3 regions of the Plantactinospora sonchi genome follow, and region 2 is predicted to be linked to each of the others. Evidence: riboswitches for the same ligand, from Rfam matches in the RefSeq annotation. Region 2 holds a riboswitch; each other region holds the start of a gene.
The links. A riboswitch is a leader RNA that binds a small molecule or an ion and turns the genes downstream of it on or off. The one in region 2 is predicted to bind cobalamin.
Positions count from the first base shown of each region.

Region 1: it holds a riboswitch for cobalamin, as region 2 does, so the genes downstream of both, V1633_RS31700 (ribonucleoside-diphosphate reductase subunit alpha) here and metE (5-methyltetrahydropteroyltriglutamate--homocysteine S-methyltransferase) in region 2, are expected to answer to the same signal.
Region 3: it holds a riboswitch for cobalamin, as region 2 does, so the genes downstream of both, V1633_RS25265 (prenyltransferase/squalene oxidase repeat-containing protein) here and metE (5-methyltetrahydropteroyltriglutamate--homocysteine S-methyltransferase) in region 2, are expected to answer to the same signal.

Region 1 covers NZ_JAZGQK010000034.1:23,158-28,570, forward strand. Annotated here, with positions in the region: gene V1633_RS31695 (ribonucleotide-diphosphate reductase subunit beta) at 1-509, opposite strand, end outside; gene V1633_RS31700 (ribonucleoside-diphosphate reductase subunit alpha) at 560-2,995, opposite strand; cobalamin riboswitch at 3,139-3,374, opposite strand; gene V1633_RS31705 (SDR family oxidoreductase) at 3,642-4,424, shown strand; gene V1633_RS31710 (HNH endonuclease) at 4,498-5,413, opposite strand, start outside.
Region 2 covers NZ_JAZGQK010000006.1:587,328-592,740, reverse strand. Annotated here, with positions in the region: gene V1633_RS09160 (LysR family transcriptional regulator) at 1-641, shown strand, start outside; gene V1633_RS09155 (glycoside hydrolase family 11 protein) at 1,218-2,207, shown strand; cobalamin riboswitch at 2,478-2,694, shown strand; gene metE (5-methyltetrahydropteroyltriglutamate--homocysteine S-methyltransferase) at 2,811-5,063, shown strand; gene V1633_RS09145 (LapA family protein) at 5,266-5,413, shown strand, end outside.
Region 3 covers NZ_JAZGQK010000023.1:72,077-77,489, forward strand. Annotated here, with positions in the region: gene V1633_RS25255 (TM2 domain-containing protein) at 1-148, shown strand, start outside; gene V1633_RS25260 (hypothetical protein) at 222-539, shown strand; gene V1633_RS25265 (prenyltransferase/squalene oxidase repeat-containing protein) at 685-2,142, opposite strand; cobalamin riboswitch at 2,247-2,375, opposite strand; cobalamin riboswitch at 2,447-2,587, shown strand; gene V1633_RS25270 (prenyltransferase/squalene oxidase repeat-containing protein) at 2,683-5,413, shown strand, end outside.

The DNA.
Region 1 (5,413 bases), on a different contig from region 2:
GCCGCGAAACAGATCAGGTTGAGCAGGAACGCCCGGCGGTCCTCCCGGCTCGCCAGCTTGCGCAGTTCGAAGACCGAGTCGATCCAGCGGAAGCAGAACTCCGCCTTGCGACGGATCGACGGGATGTTGTCGATCGCCGAGAACGCCGCGTACCGCTCCGTCTCGTCCGGCACGTACGTGTCGAGCAGGTTGAGGTAGAACTGGACGTGCACCGCCTCCTCGAAGAGCTGGCGGGACAGGTAGAGCCGCCCCTCCGGCGAGTTGACGTGCTGGTAGAGGTTGAGCACCAGGTTGTTCGCCACGATCGTGTCGCCGGTGGCGAAGAACGCGACCAGCCGGCTGACCAGGTGCCGTTCGGCCGGGGTGAGCCGCTCCAGGTCGGCGAGGTCGCTGTGCAGGTCGACCTCCTCGACGGTCCAGGTGTTCTTGATCGCGTCGCGGTACCGGTCGAAGAAGTGCGGATAGCGCATCGGGCGCAGGGTCAGGTCCAGACCCGGGTCGAGCAGCATGGTTCAGGTCTCGCTTTCGGTGGTGGTCGGGTGAGGCGGCGGTCGCCGGGTCACTGGCAGGCTTCGCAGGCCTCGGGGTTCTCCAGCGAACAGGCCAGCGCCGCGTCGACGGCGTCGTCCGCGCCCGCGACAGGCAGGGTGACCAGCGGTCCCCGGACGGCGCCGGCCCGGACCGGTGACACGGTCGCCTGCTGGATCCGGGTCGCCGGCCGGGACCGCAGGTAGTACGTGGTCTTCAGGCCGGACTTCCAGGCGTACAGGTACATCGAGCTGAGCCGGCCGATCTCCGGGGACGCCATGAACAGGTTCAGCGACTGCGACTGGTCCACGTACGGGGCCCGGGCCGCCGCGAGGTCGATCAGCGACCGCTGCGGCAGCTCCCAGGCGGTCCGGTACAGCTCCCGCAGCTCGGCCGGGAGCGCCTCGATGCCCTGCACCGAGCCGTCCGCGCGCTTGATCGCGGTCCGGATCTCCTCGGTCCACAGCCCCTGGGCCTTCAGTTCCCGGACCAGCGCCGTGTTGATCTGCAGGAACTCCCCGCTGAGGGTCTCCCGCTTGAACAGGTTGGAGACCTGCGGCTCGATGCACTCGTAGCAGCCGGCGATCGAGGCGATGGTCGCGGTCGGGGCGATCGCCACCAGCAGCGAGTTACGCAGCCCGTGCGCGGCGATCCGGTCCCGCAGCGCCGCCCACCGCTCGGTCTGGACGCCGGTCACCCCCCACAGGTCGGGCTGGAGCTGCCCGGCCGCGACCCGGGTCTCGGCGTACGCCGGGTGCGCGCCGAACTCCTCGGCGAGCCCGGCCGAGGTCTCCAGCGCGGTCAGGTAGACCTCCTCGGCGACCCGGGTCGACAACTCCTTCGCCTCCGCCGAGTCGAACGGCATCCGCAGCGCGAAGAAGACGTCCTGCAGGCCCATCATGCCGAGCCCGACCGGACGCCAGCGCGGGTTGCTCGCCGCCGCCTGCGGGCTCGGGTAGTAGTTGATGTCGATGACCCGGTCCAGGAAGGTCACCGCGGTCCGGACGGTGTCCCGCAGTCGGGCCCAGTCGATCCCGTCGCCACCGTCCGCGGCGCCGGCGAGGTGCGCGGCCAGGTTGATCGAGCCGAGGTTGCACACGGCGGTCTCGGTGTCGTTGGAGACCTCGATGATCTCGGTACAGAGGTTCGACAGGTGCACGACGTTGCCCGGTTGCGCGGTCTGGTTGCAGAGCCGGTTCGAGGTGTCCTTGAAGGTCATCCAGCCGTTGCCGGTCTGGGCCAGGGTCCGCATCATCCGGCCGTACAGTTCCCGGGCCGGGACCTGGCGGACGTACCGGCCCTGTTCCTCGGCCGCCCGGTACGCCGCGTCGAACTCCTCGCCCCACAGGTCGGGCAGCTCCGGCACCTCGTCCGGGTCGAAGAGCGACCACACCGCGTCGGCCTCGACCCGGCGCATGAACTCGTCCGGGATCCAGTTGGCCAGGTTGAGGTTGTGGGTACGCCGGGCGTCCTCGCCGGTGTTGTCCCGCAACTGGAGGAAGTCCTCGATGTCCGGGTGCCACGGCTCCAGGTAGACGCAGGCCGCACCCTTGCGTCGACCGCCCTGGTTGACCGCCGCCACCGACGCGTCGAGGGTACGCAGGAACGGCACGATCCCGTTGGACTGGCCGTTGGTGCCCCGGATCAGCGCGCCCCGGGACCGGACCCGGGACCAGGCGATGCCGATCCCGCCGGCGAACTTCGACAGGTGTGCGACCTGGGCGTACCGGTCGTAAATCGAGCCGAGTTCGTCGCGCGGCGAGTCGACCAGGTAGCAGGAGGACATCTGGGTGTGCCGGGTGCCGGAGTTGAACAGCGTCGGCGAGCTGGGCAGGTACGCCAGCGACGACATCAGCCGGTAGAAGGAGATCGCCTCGCCGGGCGTACGGGACAGGCCGCAGGCGACCCGCAGCAGCCAGTACTGCGGGGTCTCCACCACGAGCCGGCTGGTCGGGTGACGCAGCAGGTAGCGGTCGTAGACCGTACGGAGTCCGAAGTACTCGAACCGCCGGTCGGCGTCCGGGTCGACGGCGTCGTCGAGCTTCCGGGCGTTGATCCGGACGAACTCGGCGGTCTCGTCACCGACCAGCCCGTGCTCGTGACCGAGCCGGATCGCCTGGCTGAACGAGGCGATGCCCTGTCCCCGGACCTCCTTGTCGATGTAGCCGGCCAGTAGTCGCGCCGCGAGCCGGGAGTACTGCGGCTCCTCGCCGATCATCTCGGCGGCGGTCTGGATGGAGAGCCGGTCCAGCTCGGCGGTGGTCGCCCCGTCGTACAGGCCGCTGATGGTCCGGGTCGCCACCCGCAGCGGGTCGACGTCGGTCAGCTCGTCCGCCCAACGTTCCACCGCCCGGACGATCTTGTTGACGTCCACCGGTTCGGTGTCGCCGTTGCGCTTGCGAACCCGCATCTGCGGGCGCCGGGAGGCGGGTACCTCGCTGTCTCCCGCTTCCGGGCCGGTCGGCAGGACCTCGGTGAGCGTCACAATTCTCTCCTCGCGCGTCGCCTTCAGGTGGTCCGGCGGGCACGCGGGGACGCCGACGGGTACGCGCGAACACGTACGTCGGTGGCGTCGGCCGTCCCGCGCGGCCTCGGACCGCCGCGTACGGACAGGTACGCGGCGCGCTGGCAGGTCTTCGGACTCGTGGGCCGGCACGGGAGGTCCCGTGTTCACCTACTGGCCGTCGCTTCCCAGGCGCATCCGGCGACTACCGGATGCCGACCCAGTGCGTGGTGACGGCGGTCGTTCCCACTCACCGCTGCGGGGCAGTCCCGGATTCACACCGGGTTCCCTCTTGCCTCGGCCGCCGTGGAGCGGCGACCGAACCAGCTGCGTGAGACACCATATATAGGGCCGCCCCAAAAGTCACACCCAAGATGTCGTGTCGGCGTGTCGTCGTGATCACCAGATCGGAGGGTGTCGAGGCCGGGGGTGCGGCGGCCCGCCTCGAACACGACGGCGGCGACGACGCGTCACACCACCGCGCGACACACCGTCCATCCGACATGGAGACGATCACGACCCCGACGGGTGGATCGGCGGAACCGCCACGCCGACGGGCTGGACGGGCCACCCTCGACTGGGCACCACGGACCACGGGTGGGAGGAAACGATGACGATCCTGGTGACCGGGGCGACCGGGCGGCTCGGCCAGGTACTCACGCCGGAGCTGGTCCGGGCCGGACGGCCGACCCGGGCGATGAGCCGTACCCCGAAGGGCGGCGACGATGTGGTCGAGCGGGTCCGGGCCGACCTGGCCACCGGCGAGGGCCTGGCCGCCGCGCTGGCGGACGTCGACACCGTGCTCCACCTCGCCTCGGCACCGTACCAGCGCGGTTACACCCGTCACGTCGACGTCGACGGCACCCGCCGGCTGGTCGACGCCGCCGGCACCGCCGGGGTACGCCATCTGGTGTACGTCTCGATCGTCGGCATCGACCGGGTGCCGTTCTCGTACTACCGGGTCAAACTCGACGCCGAGGCGATCGTGGCGGACGGGCCGGTGCCGTGGACCATCCTGCGGGTCACCCAGTTCCACGACCTGCTCGACGAGGCGCTCACCAGACTCGCCCGGTTCCCGGTGCTGCCGGTCGACCCGAAAATCGTCGGGCAACCGGTCGACGTCCACGACGTCGCGGCCCACCTGGTACGCCGGATCTCCGCACCGGCCGGCCGGACCATCGAGGAGTACGGCGGCCCGGAGGTGCTGAGCCTCGCGGACGGCGCCCGAGCCTGGCTGACCGCCCGGGGTCTCCGACGACCGCTGCTCCGACTGCCCGTGCCGGGCCGACTCGGTCGGGCGTTCCGCTCCGGTGCGCTGACCACCGACACCGGAGAACGGGGCCGCATCACCTGGCCCGACTACCTCGCTGGCCGACGCACCGAACCGGGGTGACCCGCTGAACCGGGATGACGCGGGGGCGGTGATTTCAGTCTGGCCCTGGCCGCCTTCGCCGGGCGGATCCGGGTCACGCGGCTTTGAACACCGTGTCGGCGTGCCATTCCAGGAACTCGCGGCTCGGTCGATCAGTCCGTCGCTCCGGGAGAGCGATCTCGCTTCCCGCCTTGGCGTAGAACTGGTCGCCGTTGCCGAACTCACTGCGGAGTCGAGGGCTGACCAGCAGGCGGTGTTTCGGGTCGACACTCAGGTAGCCCTGGTCGAACATGATGTGCACATCCGACCGGAGCAGCAGACCATTGTCGAGGCGGTGCTCACCGCCCTTGCTGAGTGGCCGGATGTGGGCCGCCTGCAACACGGGCCGGACCCGGTTGCCGGTGATGGCACAGCGGCGCTCGTACGCCCCCAGCACCACCGCCTTGAACGACTGCTGACCGAGCCGCTGGGGCGCGAGGCGGGGGTCGCCGTACACCGGGCCGGGTCGATGCCAGGGCTCGGCCATGTCGATCTCGACCGGCCTGTCGACGAGCCGCTCGACGAGCAGGTGGAAGTAGTCGACTGCGGGATGCACAGCCAGGTCGTAGCTCTTGCCCTGCACGATGTTGGGGGCGAAGTCCGGTGGCGGGCCGGCCAGCGCGTCGGCCGGGAAGAACCGGGTGTCGCGGACGAAGACGCAACCGATGACCGGGTCCTCGTCCAAGGTGATTGGCGCCCTGCGGTACCGCCCGACACTCCGGCGCATCTCGTCAAGACTCGCCACGCCGTTCGCCTCGCCGAACAACTGCCACGCCTCGGAAATCGGCAACTGGGCGAACCCGCTGAAGAAGCCGCCGCCGACCACCTGGTTGTGTGGGTAGTGCGTCTTGAAGAAGAACGGCTCCCCCGGGGTCAGGACCCGGAACGTTCCGCCCGACGGTCGCCAGAAGTTGACCTCGTTCAGGACAGGCCGCGCGGCGAGGAAGCGGTACCAGTCGGGGTCGGTCACC
Region 2 (5,413 bases):
GCGACGCCACGGCCCCCGCCAAACCAGTACACCTGGGCGGGCCCGCCGAGCTGCTGGCCGTCCGGGTACTGCCGGCCCTCGCGCCGCTCGTCGCGCATGGCGTACGACTACGGGTCAGCACCGGACTCGCCGAGGAACTGCTCGACGGCCTGCGCGCCCGGCGTTTCGACCTCGTCCTGTCCGCCGTACGCCCGCGCGGGCGCTCGGTCGTCGCCACACCGCTGATGGACGAGGAGTTCGTCCTGGTGTCCGCGCCGACCTGGAGTGTCCGGATCGGCCCCCTAAGCGCGGACGACTCGACGCCCCTGGAGGGCGTACCGCTGATCACCTATGCCGAGGACCTGCCGATCCTCCGCCGCTACTGGCGGCACGTCTTCCGCCACCGACTGACCGGCGTGGCCGCCCTGGTGGTCCCCGATCTGCGCGGTGTGCTGGCCGCCGCCGTGGCGGGCGCGGGTGTCACCGTCCTGCCGCGCTACCTGTGCGCCGACGAACTGCGCACCGGGGCCCTGGTCCCGCTCCTCGAACCCGAGGAGCCGCCGATCAACACCGGCTTCATCGCCGAGCGCGTGAACTCCGTACTCAGTCCGGAGGCGACCCGGGTTCGCGACACCATCCTCCGGACCGCCCGCTCCTGGTGACCACCGCCCGGTGGTGACCCGCCGCTGGCCGTCGCCGCGGTCCTGAGCCGGCCGGACACCCGCGCACCCTGGTGGACGACACCCCCGGTGGGATCGCCAGGGGCGACATGGTCCGGAAGATCTCCGGAACTTTCGGAGCCGGTGACGCGGATCCCGATCCTTCTACCAGAGCTCCGGCAGGTCGACCCCGTACCTGACCCCACCCGCCGTAACTACTGGCCAGGCCGGATGTCTCCGACGCCGAAATCCGTGGCCCGGGGCAGGTTTCCACAACGTTTCCGATAGTTGTTGACAAGGCAACGACGCGGGGCCAATACTGACGCCATCGACGGGCCTCAATCGCCGCCGATGCCACCCACCGCGACCTACTCCTCCGGTCGTCGTGCAGTACGACCGGCCCCACCACCACCGCGCGACATGTGCACCGACCCCGGTGGCCGTCCCCCGGCCGCCGAAAGCTCACCCGTCGGGTCGTGCCGCGCTGCTGGCCCCGGCCAGCCCTCACGAGGAGGAAGCAAGTACATGAACGCACCCCCCGTCCAGTCCAGGGGCCGCAGACGCGGCGGACGCCTCAGGATGCTCATCGGCAGTGCCTGCGCCATCGCGTTGGTCACCGCCGGAATGACCGCACTCGTGTCCAGCCCCGCCCAGGCCGAGGCGGACCGGCAGGTCTGCTCGAGCACGGAAGGCACGCACAACGGGTTCTTCTTCTCGTTCTGGAAGGACAGCGGCGACGCCTGCGTAGTGTTGCGCGAGAACGGCCGGTACTCCAGCTCGTGGAGCAGGAGCACCAACAACTGGGTCGGCGGCAAGGGCTGGAACCCCGGAACCCGCCGGACGATCACCTACTCGGGCACCTACAACCCGGGCAACAACAACACCTACCTCGCCCTGTACGGCTGGACGCGGAACCCGCTCATCGAGTACTACATCGTCGAGAACTTCGGCAGCTACAACCCGAGCAGCGGCGCCACCCGGATGGGTACCGTCACCACCGACGGCGGCACCTACGACATCCTCCGCAGCCAGCGGGTGAACCAGCCGTCGATCGACGGCACCGCCACGTTCTACCAGTACTGGTCTGTCCGCCAGCAGAAGCGGAGCAGCGGCACCATCACCACCGCCAACCACTTCGACGCCTGGGCCCGCGCCGGTCTGAACCTCGGCAACCACTACTACCAGATCATGGCCACCGAGGGCTACCAGAGCCAGGGAAGCTCCGACATCACCGTCCGGGAGGGCGGCGGTGGCGGTGGCAACCCCAACCCGAACCCCACGACCACGCCGCCCGGTGGTGGCGGTGGTAGCTGCTCGGTCAGCGTGAGCCGCGCCGAGGAATGGTCCGACCGGTTCAACACGACCTTCTCGGTCAGCGGTGCCAGCAACTGGGTCGTCACCATCCGCACCAACGGCGGCCAGAGCCTGCAGAGCAGCTGGAACGCGTCGGTCAGCGGCAGCAGCGGCACGCTCACCGCGCGTCCGAACGGCAACGGCAACAACTTCGGCATCACGCTCTACAAGAACGGCAACAACACGACACCAACCGCGTCCTGCGGAACCGGCTGACCTGAGCGCGGGTGGGGTGTCGACGCGGTCGGCCCCCACCCGCGCCGGGCACCCCCGGACCACGGTCATCCGGCGGAACCCCCCTCACGGGACTTCGGGTTCTGCCGGATGACCTTTGTGTGCCGGGGCCGGCACCCACCCGCCACCGGTTCCGACAGCACCCGCACCGGTCGCCGTGGCGCCACGCTGCCGGCCCGTCCCGCCGGTCACCGGCCTCGTGTCGGACCCGACACCGTCGGACGAACCGTCCGGGATCGGCTCGCCCGCCGTACGATGTCCGGTAGTGCTGGTTCGCCCCGGCAGCCAGTCGGGGCGTCGTAAGAGGGAACCCGGTGTGAGTCCGGGACTGCCCCGCAGCGGTGAGTGGGAACGACCGCCGTCATCGAGCACTGGACCCATCCGGGGTCTGGGAAGCGACGGCCAGTAGGAGACCGGTTGTCCGGTCGCGCCCACAAGTCCGAAGACCTGCCCGCACCGCGTACACCGACGGTGTGCGCCGCCGACGGCCTCTCGGGAGGGCCAGGGGCGGAAGCGCGGTCGTGCCGTGCCCTTCCCCCGTGCCCTCGCCAGCTGTCGTCGGGCACTTCGAGGGAAGGACCCTTTGTGACCACCGGATTCGGGCAGAGCACCGTGCTCGGCTACCCGCGCATCGGCGGGAACCGCGAACTCAAGAAAGCCGTCGAGGCGTACTGGGCGGGCAGCATCGACGCCGCCGCGCTGGAGCGCACCGCGGCCGGGCTGCGCGCCGAGGTCTGGCAGACGCTGCGTGACGCGCGCCTGGACGCGATCCCGTCGAACACCTTCTCCTACTACGACCACATGCTCGACACCGCCGTGGCGGTCGGTGCGGTCCCGACCCGCTTCACCCGGCTCGGCCTGAGCGAACTGGACACCTACTTCGCGATGGCGCGCGGCGTGGACACCGAGCCGGCCCTGGAGCTGACGAAGTGGTTCGACACCAACTACCACTACCTCGTCCCGGAGATCGGCCCGGACACCGTCTTCGCGGCCAACCCCGCCAAGGCGCTGGCGGAGTACGCCGAAGCCCGCGACCTCGGTGTGCGTACGCGCCCCGTGCTGGTCGGGCCGGCCACGTTCCTGTTGCTCGCCAAGTCCCCGGCGTCGAGTGGTGAACCGTTCGACCGGCTGGACGACCTGGTCGAGACGTACGCCGAGATCCTGCGGGCGCTGGCCGACGCCGGCGTCGAGTGGGTGCAACTGGACGAGCCCGGTTACGTCGCCGACCGCGACCCGACCCGGATCACCGCGCTACGCGACGCCTACACCCGACTCTGCGCCGTGGAACGCCGGCCGAAGATCTTCGTGGCCAGCTACTTCGGCGAACTCGGCGACGCACTGCCCGCCCTGCTCGACACACCGGTCGAAGCACTCGGCCTGGACCTGGTGGCCGGCGGCCCCGGCAACCTGACCCGGCTCGCCGGCGCCGGCCCACTGAGGGGCAGGACGATCGTCGCCGGACTGGTCGACGGGCGCAACGTCTGGCGTACCGACCTGCGCACCGCGACCGCGTCCGGCGCGGTCGTGACCGGGCTCGCCGACCACGTCGCCGTCTCGACGTCGTGCTCACTGCTGCACGTGCCGGTGGACCTGTCCAGCGAGACGAGCCTCGACCCCGACCTGCGTCAGCGGCTCGCGTTCGCCCGACAGAAGGTCGACGAGGTCGTACTGCTCAGCCGCGCCCTGCGCGACGGCGCCGCCCGACTGCCCGAGCCGCTGCCGGCAGCCCCGGCCGGATGGCGCGACACCACGGTACGGTCCCGGTTGGCCACGCTGACCCCGGCCGACCGGCGACGCGGGCCCTACCCGGAGCGGTCCGCCGCCCAGCGGGCCCGGCTCGACCTGCCACCACTGCCGACCACCACCATCGGCTCGTTCCCGCAGACCGACGAACTGCGCAGGGCCCGGGCCGACCATCGGGCCGGCCGACTCGACGACGCCGGTTACCGCCAGCGGATGCGTACCGAGATCGAGCACGTCATCCGGTTGCAGGAGCGGCTGGGCCTGGACGTGCTGGTGCACGGCGAGCCGGAACGCAACGACATGGTCCAGTACTTCGGCGAGCAGTTGGCCGGGTTCGCCGCCACCGGGCACGGCTGGGTGCAGTCCTACGGCTCGCGCTGTGTCCGCCCGCCGATCATCTACGCCGACGTCGCCCGTCGGGCCCCGATGACGGTCGAGTGGTCCCGCTACGCCCAGTCGCTGACCGACCAGCCGGTCAAGGGCATGCTCACCGGCCCGGTCACCATCCTGGCCTGGTCGTTCGTCCGTACCGACCAGCCACTCGCCGACACCGCCGACCAGGTCGCCCTTGCCCTGCGCGACGAGTGTCAGGACCTTGAGCGGGCCGGGATCCGGGTCATCCAGGTCGACGAGCCCGCGCTGCGGGAGACGCTGCCACTGCGCGCGGCGGACCAGAAGGCGTACCTCGACTGGGCCGTCGGCGCGTTCCGGCTGGCGACCAGCGGTGTCGCCGACGACACCCAGATCCACACCCATCTCTGCTACAGCGAGTTCGGCGAGGTGATCACCGCCATCGACGCCCTGGACGCGGACGTCACCAGCATCGAGGCGTCCCGGTCGAAGATGGAGGTGCTCGACGACCTCGCGGAGATCGGCTACGGCCGCGGCGTCGGTCCGGGCGTGTGGGACATCCACTCGCCACGGGTGCCGTCGCACGACGAGGTCGTCGAGGCACTGCGCCGGGCGGTCGCGGCCGTGCCCGCGCAGCGGCTGTGGGTCAACCCCGACTGCGGCCTCAAGACCCGCGGCTACCCCGAGGTCGAGGCGTCACTGCGGCACCTCGTCGCCGCCGCGGCCGAGGTACGCGGCGGCTGAACCCGGCCGGGGTGGGACATCGCCTCGCGGTGTGCCACCCCGGTACCGCTCCTGGACCGCGCCACCAACCCCGGTGCAGGTGCACCCGCCCGAGACCAGACATGTCGGGCCGAACAAGCGTACGATGGGGTCATTCCGGAAGCGATGACATCCCAGCCTTGAGGTGCCCGCCATACCGGCCCCACCCCCAGAGGGGGTTGCCATGTCCGACGACCTGCACCACATCGGAAGCACGTCGACCGACCCGGGCACCACGGCACCAGCACGGCCTCCGGGCGCCCCGCCGTCGCCGACCACCCGGCTGCCGCACACCCGTACCGGCGCCGCCTGGGTCGGGATCTGCGTCGCCG
Region 3 (5,413 bases), on a different contig from region 2:
CTGGCTCAACGTGGTACTGATGTTCCTGGTCATCGGCCTGGTGACGATGCCGCTCACCTGGCTGACGTACATGGTCATGGCGCCACTGCTCGCCGCCGGGGGCGTCAGCACGCACAACGCCCGGGTCCTCGCCGGGCTACAGCCCTGAGCGGTACCACCACGGCACCGTCGGAATTCAGCTTCGGCATTGTGTGCTGGCGGCCGCCTCCGATGATGGAGGCATGACGGCTACCCGACGTTGGGTCATCTTCTTCGTCTGCCTGTCCTTCACCGTGGCGGCCGGGCTCGCGACCGTCTTCTTCGGACTGTCGGGGCTGGAGGCGGCGGGCTGGGTCGCCGGCGTGGTCTCCGGAGCGGCCGGGGTCGCCGCGGCCGTGATGGTGTGGCCACGGCGTGCCGGGTCGCCACCGCCGGACCGTCCCGACCAGCGCCCGCAGCCGACTCCGCACGGCCCGCGCGCCATCGTGGTCGACGGCGAGCTGCGCGGGATCGCCTCGACCGGCGACAACGCGTCGATCGTCCAGCACCGGGACGGGTAGCCCCGCCGCCGGTGGACGTGGAGCCTCGGGACCGACCGACCCACCGGAAACCGGCCCGGCGGAACGAACGTGGACCACCGGGCGCCCGGCGGAACGACGGGCAACCGCCGCCCCGCCGGGACCTTCCTGGTCGGCCGGACGAGGGTCAGCTGCCGTAGCGCAGCGAGACGGTGTCGCCGAGGTTGACCACACTGTCCCGGTTCGCCGGGGCCTCCGCACCGCCGTCGACACCGAACCGCCAGCTCGTACCGCCGGTGTTGCCGACCCCGTTGATCGAGGTGACGGTACCGCCGCCGGAGGCGGGGGCGTGGCCGGTGACGCAGCCCGCCGGGGCGGCGGCACCGCCGGCAGCCGCGTCGAGGACCGCGCCGAGCGTGGTCGTGGCGCCGGTCGGGGTGACCCGGACCGCGCAGACCCGCAGACCGGTCGACGTACCAGCGTCGACGACAACCGCGACGGTGCTGGCCTGTCCCGGGGTGAACCCGGTGCTGGCGACCCAGCGGGGGGTGCCGGCGGTGACCGGCGTGGGCGGCGCGGCGGTGAAGCCGCCGCCGGCCAGCGCCCGGACGGCGTCGATCGACGGGTAGGCGGTCGCCCCGGTGCTGCTCGGCTGGTACCGGAACCCACCGCCAGGCAGGACCTGCAGGGTACGGAGGAAGTCGACCGGGGTCTTCCCCGCCGTCGTGGTGAACTCGGTGCCCTGGCTCGGGAAGCCGCAGGCGTTCAGCCCGGAGACCGCCCAGCCGTTGGAGTTGGCGTTCGGCCCGAACAGGGCGGTGAACGCGCCGGAGGCGTTCACCAGTTTCCGCTTGAGGAAGTTCTTCCCGGCCTGCACCGCCGCGTCGGTGTTCGGGACGCCGCCGGAGCAGAGCGCGGCGAGGGCGGCACCGGTCATGTCGATGTCGCTGGTCGCGGCGAGCTGGCTCGGGTTGCCCTCGGCCTTGCCGAAGTTCCAGCCCCCGTCGGTGTGCTGGTTGGCGCGTACCACGCTGATCGACGCGTCGAGCAGCCGCTGGGGCACCCGCCTCGCCCCGGTGCTGGTCTTCGCCCCGGCGAGGGCGAGCAGGCCGAAGATGGTCCCGTTGAACAGGCCCGACGGTCCCCAGTAGCCGGGTTCGGTCGGCTGCCAGTACGAGGCCACGTCCGCGATCAGGTTCCGGCCGGCCGAGACCCGGGCCGGGTCGATCCCGGCGGCGTACGTGTTGAGCACCGCCCGCTGGTAGTCGGTGGCGACCGGGGCGGCGCCCGGCCAGGCGGGGTCGGCGAGCAGGCCCCGGTAGACGGTGCGGGCGTCGCGGCTGGTGTCGCCGCCCGGGGTGAGGTCGACGACGGCGACCCCGGCGGCGGCGAACGCGCTGAACGCCCACTCGTTCGACAGGCCGGCTCCGGCGAAGCCGCCGTCGGCCCGTTGCAGGGTCTTCAGGTACGCCACCCCGCTGGTCACCGCGCTGGTGACCTGGGTCGGGGTGGAGGTGGCCCGTGCGGTGGACGGGGCGAGCAGCACCGTGCAGAGCACACCGGCCAGGCCGGCGGTGAACAGTCGTCGGCCGGTTCGTGGCGGCCGTGGGGTACGGGACGGGGTGGCGGGTACGCCGCGGGTCATCGTTCGGACTCCTCTGGATGGGGGTCGACGAGTCGCCCCGTGCCGGAGTGCCCCTGGGCCACCGCGGAAGGAGGCGGTCGCCGCCCGGTCGCGTGGTCGGGATCCGCAGTACTGCACCACCGCAGGGCATTCGGGCTCGGGACGACGAGGACCGGCCTCGTACCGTCTCCTACCGTTGCGCGTCAGCTCCGGACTTCCACCGGATTCCCCCACGCGGTGACCCAGGGACGGTAGCGCACACCGGTCCCGCCGTCTGTAGTGACAGTGGACACTGCCCGGCGCCGTGCCCGGCGTTGACCTGCGACACCGCGCTGTGTTCAGATGTCGGCGCTCCACCCGTCCAGTACTCGCAGGGGAAGCCGGTCAAAACCCGGCACTGGCCCGCAACCGTAGGTCCGTCACCCGACGGACGAGTCGGATTACCTGCGCTGGACCACCACCGCAAGCGCCGTCGAGGTCCACGGCGCGGGATCGGCGCTCCTGGTCTCCACCGGGTGGGCCCGAGCATCCCGCTCCGGCCGCCGCTCCAGGAGGCCCGTCATGAGCCCCGCTCCCGCCCCTACCGTCCCCCTCACCCCCGTTCCCACCCGGCGTCGGCCGCGGTCTGTCCGGCGTCGGCTACGGGCGTCGCTGGCCGGCCTGGTCGCCGTCCTGGCGGCCGCGACGGCCGCCCTGGTCGGGTTCACCGTCGCGGTGGCGGCGGAGCCGGTGAACCTCGTCGGATCCGCCGGCCCGGTCGGCGACTGCACCCCCACCCGGGGCGCGGTCGTCGCCGTCGACTTCGGCCCGTGGGATGGGCCGGTGGTACGCGGCTGCGCCCTCTCCCCCACCAACGGCCTGGAACTGCTGCACCAGGCGGGATTCCGGACCACCGGCACCGTGCACGACGGTCCCGGCTTCGTCTGCCGGATCGGGAACCCGGAGTTCGACGACGCGACGGAGTACCCGACCCCGGCGCAGGAGGCGTGCCCGCAGACCCCGCCCGCCTCGGCGTACTGGTCGTACTGGCTGGCGCCGGCCGGTCAGGAGCACTGGACGTACAGCCCGCTCGGTGCGCTGTCCCACGTACCGGCGCCGGGCGAGGTCGAGGCGTGGGTCTTCGGGGGCACCGAGATCGGCGGCGCGGGCGGTCAGCCGTCCTTCAGCCCGGCCTCGGTGCGAGCCACCGGCCCCGGCGGCGGTGACCCGACCGACGCACCGACCGGCACGCCGACCCCGAGCGGGCAGCCGTCGGATCCGCCGGCCGGCGACGCCGTGGCCCGGGGTGCGGCGTACCTGGTGGGCCAGCTGACCGACGGCGACCACGTCTTCAACGAGGTCGGCGGATTCCCCGACCACACCCGTACCTTCCAGGTCGGGATCGCGTTGGCCGCCGCCGGGAGCCAGGACGCCGCACTGCGCCGGGTCGTCGACCACCTGGCCGCGCACGTCGACACGTACGCCTACCCGGACGGGACCGGCTCCCCGCCGAACTCGGCGGCGGTGGCCCAGCTCTCCCTGCTCGCCGAGATCGTCGGTCGGGACGCCACCGGCTTCGGGGGCCGCGACCTGCCCGGCACGCTGCTGGACAACGTCTGCGCGGAGGCGGGCAGCCTCGGCAACTGCACCGCGCCCGGGGACTTCCACGGGATCGCCGCGCCGGTGCCGCAGGCGATCGGCGTACTCGCGCTGGCCAGGGCCGGAGTCGAGGTGCCGGTGTCGGCCGTCGACCGGCTGCGCCAGTTGCAGTGCGCCGACGGTGGATTCGCCGGTTCACTGATCCTGCCCGGCGACTGGTGCGAGTCGGAGGTCGGCACGACCGGCTTCGTGGCGCAGGCGTTGAGTCTGGTCCCCGATGCCGCACCGGCGGTGGCGAAGGCGAAGGACTACCTGCTCGCCCAGCGGATGACCGACGGCGGCTTCCCGCCGTACCTCGGCGCGCCGGGCGGGGACACCGGCAGCACCGGCTCCGCCGTGCAGGCGCTGACCGCGCTCGGCGCGCCGGCCGCGGCGGCACCCGGACGGTCCTGGCTCGCCGCCCGCCAGCAGGAGGGCGGCGGGTTCGTCCCCGACGAGTTCACCCCGGACGTCGACCTGTACGCCAGCGTGCTCGCGGTACCGGCACTGGCCGGCGTCGACCTGGCGACCCTGGTCCACGACCCGACCGCGCCGAGCCCGTCGCCGAGCACGCCCGGCCCGGGCCCGAGCGGCAGCCCCGGCGGCACACCGACGGGTAACCCGCCGGCCGACCCGGGGCCGGACCTGACCCGGGGCGTGGCGTACCTTGTCGACCCGGTACGGCTGGTCGACGGGCACTACCACGAGACGCTGGCCGGATCGGGTTTCGCCGACTTCGGGCTCACCATCGACACCGGGTACGCACTCGCCGCGACCGGCGACGACGGCGCGCTGGCCCGGATGCTCCGGTTCCTCGACGGTTCGGGGCGGGACGGCAGCGGTCGCGGTGTGCTCGGCTGGACCGGCGTCGGCACCCCGTACGCCAGCGGTGGCTCGATCGGCAAGCTGGCACTGCTCGCCGAGGCGACCGGTCACGACCCCAGGAAATTCGCCGGCACGGACCTGATCGACGCTCTCGGCACGGCCATCTGCGCCGAGGCCAGCACCGGTACCGACCGCAGCTGTGCCGGGCCCGGCAACTACACCTACGCGACCTCGGTCTTCTCCCAGTCCCTCGGCATCATGGCCCAGGTACGGGCGGGTGACGTCGAGCGGGTGGCCGGGCCGGTGGCGTACCTGCGCGGGCTGCAGGCCCCGGACGGCTCGTGGCCGAGCCTGATCCCGGACACCGGCGACGCCGATGTGGACAGTACGGCGATCGCCGCGATGGCACTGGACCTGCTGCCCGGTGACGAGGACGCGGCGGCGGTCGGCAAGGCGCTGGACTGGATCGCCGCGCAACAGCGTCCGGACGGCGGTTTCCCGGGTGCCGCCGGCAACTCCACCAACTCGGCGGCCCTCGCCATCCAGGGTCTCAGCCTCGACCGGTCCCGCTACGGAGCGCAGGTCAGCCGGGCCCGGGCGTTCCTGGCGGCGCGGCAGAATCCCGACGGTGGGTTCGACGTCGCCTCGGACGGGCCGGACGGCTCCGACCTGCGGGCCTCGGTCCAGGCGCTCGGCGGGGCGGTCGGCACCTCGTTCGGGACGCTGTACCGGGACGTCACCACCGTCACCCCGGACCCGGACCCAGCGCCGGGCGGCTCCGGACCACCTGGTGACCACCCGTCCGGTAGCGGAGGCGGGCTCGCGCTGACCGGCGCCGACATCGGCCGAC